One region of the Bacillus swezeyi genome, then DNA from elsewhere that is predicted to be linked to it. Evidence: predicted binding sites of a transcription regulator. Region 1 holds the regulator's gene; each other region holds the start of a gene.
What was found. The regulator NrdR, encoded in region 1, represses ribonucleotide reductase genes. The targets are predictions, from matches to a motif close to AACACNATATATNGTGTT.
Positions count from the first base shown of each region.

Region 1 (4,234 bases):
AGTAAACGGTCAAAAGGTCATGCTGACCAATCAAAGAGATCCAAGGCTTCTGCCGTGGGCAGATAATGAAATAGACATTGTGGTCGAAGCGACAGGCAAGTTTAATTCGAAGGAAAAAGCGGAAGCGCATATCGAAGCTGGAGCGAAAAAGGTCATTTTAACGGCTCCGGGTAAAAATGAAGATATTACGATCGTGATGGGCGTAAATGAGCGCGAGTTCGATGCTGAACGCCATACGATTATTTCGAATGCATCGTGTACGACAAATTGTCTTGCACCCGTCGCAAAAGTGCTTGATGATGCATTTGGAATCGAAAATGGCCTTGTCACGACCGTCCACGCGTTTACCAACGATCAAAAAAACATTGACAATCCGCACAAAGACCTGAGAAGAGCCCGTGCCTGCGGATCTTCGATCATTCCGACGACAACTGGCGCAGCGAAAGCGCTGTCTCTGGTCATGCCGCATTTAAAAGGAAGAATGCATGGATTGGCTTTGCGGGTGCCTGTTTCAAATGTTTCACTCGTTGACCTTGTCGCAGATTTAAAAAGTGATGTATCTGCTGAAGAAATAAATGAAGCGTTCCGCATGGCAGCTGCAGGGTCCATGTCAGGAATCATCGACGTATGCGACGAACCGCTCGTGTCATCAGACTTTAACACAAATCCATATTCAGCCGTCATTGACAGCCTTTCAACGATGGTGCTTGAAAACAGAAAAATGAAAGTGCTTGCATGGTATGACAATGAATGGGGATACTCCTGCAGGGTTGTTGATTTAATCAGATATGTCGCTTCAAGAATGAAACATCCATCAGCTGTATAAAATAAAAGCATGGACGGATAAAAAATAAATACCCCTTAACCATGATTTAATAAAACCGCCTTGCAAAAAATATTCAAACAAAGTATACTATTTTTCGTGAACTTCTAGTGCGTGAGCGCTTCGGCATTACTTAAAGGGTTAGGACCTCTCCGGACTAACTTTCCCCCGTGGTAAATGACCGGTTCAGTTGCTTGGAAATTCACTTTTCTAATTCTTGTTAAGGGGGGTCCATGCTATGGAAACAATGGGGCGTCACGTTATCTCCGAACTGTGGGGATGCGATTTTGATAAGCTGAATGACATGGATTTTATTGAAAAAACGTTTGTAAATGCGGCACTAAAGTCAGGTGCTGAGGTACGTGAGGTAGCCTTTCATAAGTTTGCGCCACAAGGCGTAAGCGGGGTCGTGATCATTTCTGAATCTCACCTGACCATCCACAGTTTTCCTGAACACGGATATGCCAGCATTGATGTTTATACTTGCGGAGATTTAGATCCGAACGTAGCTGCGGATTATATCGCAGAAGAATTAAGAGCGGAAACAAGAGAGAACATTGAAATACCAAGAGGCATGGGACCTGTTCAAATTAAACAGGCAAAAGCCAAAGCGCAGGCACTTTAATGCCGATGGAGGAGCTGGATAAAAAAGCGGTCACCGCTTTTTAAAATCCGCTCCTTTTTCTTTCCTTTTATGACAATCCTCCAGAACGCACCTTCCGTCATTTTCTTCCCTGATTTGTTTTCCCTTGGAAATGAAGAGTTTTTTTAATAAAATATAGAGAAGAAAGGCAAAGGGGATAAGGGATATATGAGTATTTTCCAAAAAATTCAGGGGTTTTTTTCAACGCATGCCGAAACGTCTGACCGCCATCCTTTGGACGAGCTGAAAAGCCGCTATTATAAAGCGACAGCCAAACAAGCGCTGGAAGCTGTCTTGGAAGTGCTGGAAGGGTTTGACGGATGCACCGTGATATCGGTGTCAGAAGAAAGAGGAGAAATAAGCGCTGAAATCAAAAAAACGAGAAAGGCTTTTCTGGTGGCGACAGTCGTTTCGATTGGCCCTTTTGATACAGCCGTAGATTTTAATGTATCGACGGAAACATTTTTACCGACTGATTTTGGCTACAGCCGCAGCATGGTCTCAACGGTTTATCGGGAATTGGACCGAAAGCTTGCTAAGGCTGTAAAACCAAACAACTGAATAGGGAGCTGAAAAAATGAAATGTCCAGCATGTCAGCATAATGGGACGAGGGTTTTGGACTCCCGTCCGGTTGACGAAGGCAGATCCATTCGTAGAAGACGCGAGTGCGAATCGTGCAATTATCGGTTTACTACATTTGAAAAAGTGGAAGAAATTCCGCTGATCGTCGTGAAAAAAGAAGGGATTCGCGAGGAATTCAGCCGGGAGAAAATGCTCCGCGGCTTGATTAAAGCCTGTGAAAAGCGGCCTGTCGCTTTAAAGCAGCTTGAAGATATTTGTTTTGAAATTGAAAAAGAGCTCAGAAATCAAGGCGTCTCTGAAGTCAAAAGCGAGAATATCGGGGAAATGGTGATGGATCGTTTAGCGAAAATCGATGAAGTCGCATATGTCCGCTTTGCTTCAGTATACCGTCAATTTAAAGATATCAATGTTTTTATCGATGAGCTGAAAGACTTAATAAAGAAAGAACGGTAAAGAGCTGTCAATATATCCAGCTCTTTTCTCATGACAAAAACGACATGAAAACCTGAAAAAGGTGTAAAATGAGGACAAGAAACAAAGTGGAAGGTTGACAAAAGATATGAGTAATTATTGGAAAGATTTGCTTCCCGTTGATCCTTACATCGTTAAAAGCCACGGATTGCTGCAGGATCTGGACAGGCAAATTATCACGCTATTGTATCAGCCTTTAATCGGCTCTTTTTCGCTCGGCTTGTTTTTCACGCTGTGGGGGGAGCTGGAACAAAACAGAGTTTGGGGAAGAAAAAGCTCGACCCACAGACAGCTGATGGGGACGATGCAGATCAATCTGAAAACGATTCACGCCGAAAAGGAAAAGCTTGAGGGGATCGGACTGTTAAAAACCTATATGAAAGAAACGGAGCATGAGCGTTTATTTATATATGAACTGATCCCGCCGCTTAGGCCGGACGAGTTTTTTCAAGACGGAATGCTGAATGTGTTCTTATACAACCGCGTCGGAAAAGCAAGGTTTCAGCAGCTGAAAGAATATTTCGCCCATCCTTCTATTCCGGAAGAAGCCCGTGATATGACCCGTTCGTTCAACGAGGTTTTTTCATCCGTCCAGCCGAGCGAATGGAAGATGTCCGAGGATATGGCCGATGCGATGGAGCTTAGTGACGATCAGGAATTTATGAAAGAGGGAAAAAGCAAACCGATTTCTATAACAGACAATGCTTTTGACTTTCAATTGTTTATGGCCGGTTTATCTGAAACGCTCATACCGAGAAAGGCGCTGACAGATCAAGTGAAGGAAACGATCAAAAAGCTGGCCTTCCTTTACGGGATCGAGCCGCTGCAAATGCAAAGCGTTGTCATGTCCGCAGTGAACGAACATGATACAATCACAACAGAAGCGCTCAGAAAAGCGGCGAGCGACTGGTATCAAATCGAGAGAAACGGTTTGCTTCCGGAGCTCGTGGATAAAGTGCAGCCGCTCAAGCTTCGTGAACATACAAGTGAACAGTCCCCGAAGAGCTCAAAGGAAGACACCTTAATTGCTCAGCTTGAACAGGTATCGCCAAGGAAGCTGCTGCAGGATATCGCGGGAGGAGCCGAGCCTCCAAAAGCCGATTTGAAAATCATAGAAGAAATCATGCTTGACCAAAAATTAGAGCCGGGTGTCATCAATGTTCTGATCTATTATGTCATGTTGAAAACCGATATGAAGCTTTCAAAAAACTACATCCAAAAAATCGCTTCCCACTGGGCCAGAAAAAAAGTGCAGACGGTCAGGGAAGCCATGCAGCTCGCAAAAGAAGAAAACCGCCAGTACCTGGAGTGGGCAGAAGGAAAGAAAAAGCAGACCTCGCGAAGCAATAAAGTCATCAGGGAGGAAAAGCTGCCTGATTGGCTTCAGGAAAGCGAAGCATCCGACAGTCAGCCTGACCAAAAACAGCAGGCTGCACCAAACAATGAGGACTTTGATCAGCAGAAACAGATGCTGCTTGAAGAAATGAAAAAACTGAAAAACCATTCCGCCCTTTAAGTGAGGTGAACAAGATTATGGAGCCGATTAAACGGGCTTTACAAGGCGTAACGACTAGACCTGATTTTAAAAAACGCCTTCAAGATATGAAAGAAAAAGTTCTTTCTGACAAGGATATTCAGGCATTTTTAAAAAACCATCAGTCTGAAGTGGATGAAGGAATGATCGAGAGAAGCTTAAACAAGCTTTATGAGTATA
Region 1 is NZ_CP133085.1:3,263,659-3,267,892, reverse strand. It holds gene RBH91_RS16180 (glyceraldehyde-3-phosphate dehydrogenase) at 1-826, shown strand, start outside; gene speD (adenosylmethionine decarboxylase) at 1,062-1,448, shown strand; gene RBH91_RS16170 (cytosolic protein) at 1,635-2,027, shown strand; gene nrdR (transcriptional regulator NrdR) at 2,044-2,502, shown strand; gene RBH91_RS16160 (replicative helicase loading/DNA remodeling protein DnaB) at 2,609-4,036, shown strand; gene dnaI (primosomal protein DnaI) at 4,054-4,234, shown strand, end outside.

Region 2 (4,234 bases), 720 kb from region 1:
TTTTCCAAGGCGCTCGCCGGAGCTGAGACGAATGTTGCTGTCGGGCTTGCCCGCTTAGGCTTTCGGATAGGCTGGATGAGCAAGGTCGGGGATGATTCACTCGGAACGTTTATTTTAAATGAACTAAAAAAGGAACGAGTCGATATTTCGGAAGTCAAACGCACGGCAGGCAGACAGACGGGGATACTGCTCAAATCAAAGGTTGAAAACGGAGATCCCGATGTGACGTATTACCGGAAAGGGTCTGCCGCAAGTACGATGAGTATACACGATTATCCCGCCGAGTATTTCAAGCAGGCGCAGCATATGCATATGACGGGTATACCGCCGGCATTATCAAAAGACATGAAAGAATTTACACACCATGCTGTTCAGCAAATGAAGAAAGACGGAAAAACGATTTCGTTTGATCCGAATCTTCGCTTCCAGCTTTGGCCCGATCAGCAGACAATGGTTCATACGATCAATGAAATCGCCGTCCAGTCTGACTGGTTTCTTCCCGGAATCAGCGAAGGGAAGCTGCTGACGGGGTTCAACACACCTGAAGAAATCGCGGAATTTTACTTGAATCAGGGAGTCAAGCTTATCGTCGTCAAGCTTGGAAAAGAGGGGGCTTATTACCGGACAGCCGAAAAAGACGGCTATGTGCCCGGTTATGCCGTTGAGAAAGTGGTCGACACCGTTGGAGCGGGGGACGGCTTTGCCGTGGGGATCATCAGCGGACTTTTAGACCGGCTTCCATTGGAAGAAGCTGTGCAAAGAGCAAATGCGATCGGAGCGCTCGCTGTGATGGCTCCGGGGGATATGGAGGGCCTTCCGTCGAGAGATCAGCTGAAAGACTTTATGACGGCCCTGAGAAACAATCAAAAAATAGGGGGTTAACCATAATGGAAATGTCCATGATCGAAAAAGTGCAGGAGCATCTTGCAAAGGCCGGGCTGATCGCTGTCATCCGTGCGAAAAATATGGAAGCGGCTGAAGAAGCGATTGAGCGTCTGATCGATAAAGGAATTACTGCGATTGAAATCACATATACCACGCCGGGTGCGTCGCTGCTGATCGAAAAATTGGCGAAAAAAGACGGCATTCTTGTGGGGGCGGGAACGGTTATTGAAAGCCGGCAGGCGCGGGAAGCCGCTGCAGCAGGGGCGAAATTTATCGTCAGCCCGGGGTTTTCTGGAGAATTGGCCGATGAAATTGAATCATTGCATACATTTTTTATACCGGGCGTGATAACACCAAGCGAAATTATGGAAGCGGTCTCAAAGGGATTTCGCATTCTTAAGTTGTTTCCCGGCGGAACTTCAGGAATCTCCTATATGAAAAATCTCGCCGGCCCTTTCCCAAATATCCGCTTCATTCCGACCGGAGGAATTCATCCGGGCGAGGTGGAAAAATGGCTTGATGCCGGGGCTTTGGCCGTAGGAGTGGGAAGCCAGCTGGATAAAGTTTCAGAAGAGGATCTTCAGCACATCTTGAATAGACGGGTCAAACAAAAATAAACCATCCTGCAGCGTGAAGATCATTCGGGTTTTGGTAGATCAATAGCTTTGTGTTTTCATTACTTTAGAATGGGAGATTAAATGATGAAAATTAAAGCAACGATTGAACGTGTGCCGGGGGGCATGATGATCATTCCGCTGTTTCTTGGCGCAACGCTGAATACGTTCGCCCCCGGAACGGCAGAATTTTTCGGCGGATTTACGGGTGCCCTGATTACTGGAACACTGCCGATTTTAGGCGTATTCATCTTTTGTGTGGGGGCCACCATTGACTTTCGCTCTTCAGGCTATATTGCCAGAAAAGGTTTGACGCTTCTGATCGGCAAGATTGGTTTTGCTGCTGTATTGGGATTGATCGCTTCGCAGTTTATTCCCGATGAAGGAATTCAAACAGGATTTTTTGCAGGATTGTCGGTTCTGGCGATCGTTGCGGTCATGAATGAAACAAACGGCGGGCTGTACTTGGCGTTAATGAACCATATGGGGCGAAAGGAAGACGCAGGTGCTTTTGCTTTTATCAGCACCGAATCAGGCCCGTTTATGACGATGGTAACGTTTGGTGTAACAGGGCTGGCGGCATTTCCATGGGAGACGCTTGCTGCAACCGTGATCCCGTTTTTGCTTGGCTGCATACTTGGAAATCTTGACCCTGATCTGCGTGATTTATTTGGAAAGGTCGTCCCTGCGATCATCCCGTTTTTCGCATTTTCTTTGGGAAACACGCTCGATTTTAAAATGCTGGTTCAATCCGGTCTTTTAGGTATTTTTGTCGGTGTATCGGTCGTCATTTTATCCGGAACCTCCCTTTATTTACTCGACAAGTTTATTGCGAGAGGAGACGGGGTGGCCGGGGTGGCGGCGTCATCAACCGCCGGGGCGGCCGTAGCCGTCCCATACGCCCTGGCGGATGCAAACCCGATGTTTGCCCCTGTGGCAGAGTCAGCCACGGCTATTATTGCCACAAGCGTCATTGTCACTTCACTTCTGACACCGCTTGCGACCGTTTGGATAGAAAAAAGAACGAGACAGAGAAAGCCTCCAAAACAAATAACGATTGACTATAAATGATTCAGGCTTAAAAGCGCCGCGGGACTGTCCAGATCCGCGGCGCTTTTTTTTCCGGCGTTTTCAAAGAACGTCACCAAATTGTTGAAATTCACGACTGAAATCCGTGCTAATATCAATATGTAGTGTTTGTATATATAACTAACACAATATATGGTTTTAATAGGAGAGATCAGGATGACAACAGGCAGTAAAGAACAAGGATTATCACAACTGACAGAAACGTTTCACGACATCGTCGGATATGGAAACCATGATATTATGCAGGAAAATGCCAATGTAGACGGCCGATCCCCGATGGGGCAAATGAGCCGGTTTGCATCCGAGAGCTCCAGACATTATGCGCTTCATTACTTAATGTCGCCGGAAATAAAGAAGGCGGTCGATGACAATGTGTTGTATCCGCACGATTTGGATTTTATGGCGAGCGGGACAACGACTTGCTGCCAAATTCCTTTAGGACAGCTGTTAAAAGGCGGGTTTAACACAGGCCACGGCTCCCTCAGGGAACCGAAAGACATTATGAGCGCCCTGTCACTCGCATCTATCATTTTTCAATCCAATCAAAATATGCAGCATGGAGGCCAGTCATTCCCGATGTTTGATTATGACCTGGCGCCTTATGTCCGCAAAACCTTTGAAAAACATGTCAAGCGGATCAAACAATATCCGACTTCATTAACTGAAGAGGAAATAAGGGAAATGGCATGGGAAGAGACGGACCGGACAACCTACCAGGCGTGCGAAGCTTTTATACATAATGCCAACAGCATGCATTCCAGAGGCGGCGGACAGGTTCCGTTTGTCTCGATTAATTACGGGACGGATACATCAATGGAAGGGCGCATGCTGATCAGAAACGTTCTCAAGGCGACAAAAGCCGGCCTGGGCAAAGGGGAGACGCCCATTTTTCCAATCCAGATTTTCAAAATGAAAGAAGGAATCAACGTCCATAAGACCGACAAAAACTATGATTTATATCAGCTGGCATTAGAAACGAGCGCAGAAAGGCTGTTTCCCAACTTCAGCTTTATTGACTCTCCGGTGAACAAGCCTTTTTATGACGGGACACCGGAAAGTGAAATTGCTTATATGGGATGCAGAACGCGTGTCATGTCCAATATCCATGGAAAAGAAAACAGCATCGGCAGAGGAAATTTGTCATTTACGTCGATCAACATCGTCAAAATTGCGCTGCTGAGCGAAAACATAGAACAGTTTTTTACTTCTTTAAGCCATTATATCGATTTAACGATTCAACAGCTGCTGGAACGGTACGCCTTTCAGTGTAAAAAAAGAGCGAAAGACTTCAAATTCCTGTATTCGCAAGGCATTTGGCATGAAAGCGGGCAGCTCGGTCCCGACGATACGCTTGAAGACGTTTTAAAGCATGGTACGTTGAGCATAGGGTTTATCGGACTGGCTGAAGCCTTGACAGCATTGACGGGAAAACACCATGGAGAAAGCGAAGAATCGTTTGAGCTTGGGAAAAAAATCGTGCAATATATGAGAGACAGGGCAGATGAAGCCACAGAAACATACAAGCTGAACTTTTCGCTGATCGCTACACCTGCAGAAGGGTTGTCAGGTAAATTCGTGAAAAAAGACAAAATCCAATTCGGCTCCATTCACAATGTAACGGACCGGATTTATTATACGAATTCGTT
Region 2 is NZ_CP133085.1:3,982,947-3,987,180, reverse strand. It holds gene RBH91_RS19955 (sugar kinase) at 1-882, shown strand, start outside; gene RBH91_RS19950 (bifunctional 4-hydroxy-2-oxoglutarate aldolase/2-dehydro-3-deoxy-phosphogluconate aldolase) at 888-1,502, shown strand; gene kdgT (2-keto-3-deoxygluconate transporter) at 1,587-2,570, shown strand; gene RBH91_RS19940 (anaerobic ribonucleoside triphosphate reductase) at 2,745-4,234, shown strand, end outside.
Region 2: the regulator NrdR is predicted to act here: its motif matches at 2,711-2,728, upstream of RBH91_RS19940 (anaerobic ribonucleoside triphosphate reductase).

Region 3 (4,234 bases), 1.2 Mb from region 1:
GAGCGGCATTCCGGTGTTGCCCTGTTCTGTATCAAGAAGGGTCAGCCCTGCGAGCACTTTCATGTATGTGTCCTGTTCATTTTTGCCCAAGTACTTCCATGTGAGGAGATCGCCGTTCAAGGCGATTTCCTCCGGAAGCCAAAACTGCTTTACATTTTGATTGTAAAACATCTGGGTAAAATCATCTTCATGCTTTGACCAGTTTGCTGCATCATATATTTTCGTCACTTTCGCATACTCTCCTTTAATCAAACGACACAAGAAAGGCAGCCTTCTTGCCCTGTATCCTTCGTTCTTGCATAGTAAAGTGTTTTAATCCCTTTATGGTGGGCATAAAGATCGATCCGGTTCAGATCGCGTGTCGTCATTGTATCTTTCAGGAACAATGTAAAGCTTATGCCTTGGTCAACATGCTGCTGGATCGTTGCGATCATATCGACGACTCTAAACATGTCCATATCATACGCTTCTTTGTAGAAGAACCAGTTGCTTGGCGCCAGACCAGGCATTGGATAGTATGTTTTCGAATTGCCGTATGTTCTTTCTTCAATCCGCTCCATAATCGGCATCACCGATGCGGTGCTTGACTGCACATATGAAATAGATCCTGTCGGTGCGATGCACAGTCTGTAGCTGTGGTACAGCCCGTGCTCTGCGACAAACTCTTTCAATCGCTGCCAGTCTTCTGTTGTCGGGATGTGCATGCCTTCAAAAAGTGCTGCAACCTTTTCGGATTGAGGCGAAAAATCTTTTGTAACATACTTTTCAAAGTATTCTCCTGTCGCATAAGCTGAACCTTCAAACTGATGGAACGTCTCCCCTTTTTGTTTGGCGATCTCTGCCGACCGTTCAATGGAGTAGAAGTTCATCATCATAAAGAAAGTGTTCGCGAAGTCTCTTGCTTCTTCGCTTTCATAAGCGATATTGTTTTGCGCCAAATATCCGTGAAGGTTCATCGCTCCGAGACCGATTGACTTCATCGCTTTGTTTGCCTTTCTGACAGCCGGCGCGTTCGTGATGTTTGTTGTTTCCGATACGTGCGTCAGCGAGTCTGTCGCAAGCTTCACCGTCTGCTCCAGCGATTTGTTTTTCATCACATTCAGGATATTCAAAGAACCCAGGTTGCAGGAGATATCCAGCCCGATTTCATCTTCCTCGCCGTAGTCGGTATACGATGATGCTTGGGAAGCCTGAAGAACTTCCGAACAAAGGTTTGAAAATTTGACCTTTGAAACATGATTAAGCGCATGGGCTTTATTGACGTTGTCCTGGAACATGATGTACGGGTACCCGGATTCAGATCTTAATACCGCAAGCTTTTCAAGCATTTTCCGCGGGCTTACTTTTTCTTTCTTGACCCTTGGGTCTTCCACCAGACGGTCGTACATCTCGTTCATGTCCATTTCATCCAAATGCTCGCCGTACGCTTTATAAACGGTGTGAGGATAGAATACATAAGCCGCTTTATCCTCTCTCGCAAGCTCGATGAATTTGTCGGGAATCACAACCCCGATTGACAAGGTTTTCACCCTGACATCCTCATCAGCAGATATTTTCTTTGTATCAAGAAAATCATTGATATCGCGGTGAAAAATGTTTAAATAGGCTGCTCCGGAGCCTTGTCTCTGCCCCATCTGATCAGCATAGCGGAACGCGTTGTCTAGAAGTTTCATCACGCCGACGACGCCTTTTGTGGCATTTTCGACGTCTTTGATCGCTTCGCCCTTCGCACGCAGTTTTGACAGGTTCAGCGACACGCCGCCGCCCAGCTTGGAAAGCTGCATCGAAATGTCAACCGCTCTGGAGATATCGTTTAAGGAATCATTGACTTCCAGCAGGAAGCAGCTGACCAGTTCGCCCCGGCGCTTGCGTCCGGCATTTAAGAAAGTTGGCGTGCTCGGCTGATATTCCTGGTTGATCATCATTCTGACAAATTCCTTCGCCTTCTCCTTATCTCCGTTTGCAAAAAATAAAGCAACGATAGAGATCCGGTCTTCATAGCGCTCAAGAATTTTTTTCTTGTCGTTTGTTTTGAGCGCGTAGTCATTGTAAAACTTAAAAGCGCTCATAAAAGACGGGAATCTGAATTTTTTTGCATAAGCCTCTTTGAAGACTTCCTTGATTTCTGCAAAGGTGTAGAGGCTTAAAAACTCTTCTTCATAGTAGTCATTCTTTATTAAGTAATCGATTTTTTCTTTCAGATCATGGAAAAAAACCGTATTTTGGTTGATATAGTCTACAAAATAACTATGTACAGCTTCTTTATCTTTATCAAACTGGAATTTCCCGTCTTTTTGAATCATGATCTCATTGTTTAACTGGATCCATTTTGGCACCTGATTTTGTGACAACTCTTTCTACCTCCTGAGTAAACAGTTCAACATCTTTGGCCGTCCCGCTAAGCTCGAATTTGCGGAGAATCGGAACTTGATACTGTTTCGATATTTTTTCTGCGCTCTTCGCATAATTATCTCCCCAAACCTTGTTTCCGCTTGCCGCCACTCCTATTAAAAGGTGGGCGTTTTTCTCAAGAAACATCTCAGTTGTTTTCGGAACTTCCCCAAAACCTGTCGTGTACGTGATTAAAACAAACGGTTCGTCTAGATATTCCTCTGTGCTGACCTTCCGTTTATTTCGAAAAGGCGTTTTCTCCACAAAGCGCTGAACGTTTCCCGTTTTTGAATCAAATACGATCTGAATCATCATTATCACGACCTATTAAAATTGTTCCCGAGTCTCTCAACTCGACCCTTTCACAATATATAGTATACCATCATTCAAAAAAACACAATATATTGATACGCAAGTTGAGAAAGTTCACAATTTGTTTCAGTTAGGGGGCCTAAATGCCAAAGAAATATGAGTAGAATGAGAGCCGTTCGCTCACCCTACTCATTAAACCGAAATCTATCATAACATGAAAAAAATTGTGTTAGTAGACTAGACTTTTTCGCTTATTTTTTGTAAGTGTCGCAACACTTGTTCTCACATACTTCTTTAATATCGGCTTCAATGCCGAGTTCCTTAAGGACGGATTGAACGGCGGTCAGGATTGACGCTTCTCTGACAAGTTCTTTTCCGTTAACGAGAATACTTGTGCCGTATTCAAAGCACGACTCATCTTCACAGGTTTCTTCCCAGTGGTTAATGACAATTTTAGGTTTCATCGCTCACTCATTCCTTTGCATTTTAAAACTGATTTGAAGTAAACAATACTTAGTTTAGCGGTTAGTTGCCGCTTTGTAAATTTGAAAGCATCGGGATTTCACAGATCGTGATGACGGCGGCGTTCAGACAGGACGTCTGAGCAGTTAGCCGCCGTTATTAACACCGACTCGGCAGGCTCGACAACGACTGCAATGCTTTTAAGGTCACCTTGAAAATACCAAAAATCCCAAAACTTTAAACCGTTTTAGGATTTTGTCAGGCAATCTAAAAAAGACCATGCAAGGCATGGTCTTTCGTCTGTGAATCGCTATTCGAGTTCGAGCTGAACGTTTTTTTGCGGGGCGAATGTCGAAATGGCATGTTTGTATATAAGCTGCTGCTTTCCTTCCGATTCAATCAATACTGTGAAGTTGTCAAATCCTTTTACTTGACCGCGCAGCTGAAATCCATTAAGTAAAAAGACCGTGACAAATGTATTTTCTTTACGAATCTGATTCAAAAACTGATCTTGAATATTTATCGATTTCATAATTCTGGTCCTCCTTGTTTCTCTATATCATATTGTTTCGATTAAAGTTCGAGCTTTCCTGCTATACAACTGAAAATTTCCTGTTTTTTCTGCTCGATTTTGACAGGGGGCGTCATATCAAACCAGGCGACATCCATTTTATTCCTGAACCATGTCAGCTGCCGTTTGGCGTAGCGCCTTGAGTTTCGCTTGAGCGTCTCGACTGCCTCTGGCAGCGATGCCTTGCCTTCAAGATACGCATAAAGCTCTTTATATCCGATCGCCTGAACAGACTGGCAGTTTCTTACTTTTTCATCATAGAGCTGTTTCACTTCTTCCAAAAGCCCCTCATCCATCATGTGGTCCACACGCTTGTTAATTCTGTCATACAGCACATCGCGATCCATCGTCAAACCGACAAGGGCCGTGTTGTACAAAAGTTCTTTTTGCTGTATTTCCATATGATCAGACATGGTTTTTCCGGTCGTATGTAAAATTTCGAGCGCCCTGATGACTCTGCGCATATTGTTTGGGTGGATGGATTTTGCCGCTTCGGGA
Region 3 is NZ_CP133085.1:2,054,893-2,059,126, reverse strand. It holds gene nrdF (class 1b ribonucleoside-diphosphate reductase subunit beta) at 1-228, opposite strand, end outside; gene nrdE (class 1b ribonucleoside-diphosphate reductase subunit alpha) at 249-2,351, opposite strand; gene nrdI (class Ib ribonucleoside-diphosphate reductase assembly flavoprotein NrdI) at 2,308-2,703, opposite strand; gene RBH91_RS10220 (hypothetical protein) at 2,955-3,167, opposite strand; gene hfq (RNA chaperone Hfq) at 3,476-3,697, opposite strand; gene miaA (tRNA (adenosine(37)-N6)-dimethylallyltransferase MiaA) at 3,739-4,234, opposite strand, start outside.
Region 3: the regulator NrdR is predicted to act here: its motif matches at 2,753-2,770, upstream of nrdI (class Ib ribonucleoside-diphosphate reductase assembly flavoprotein NrdI).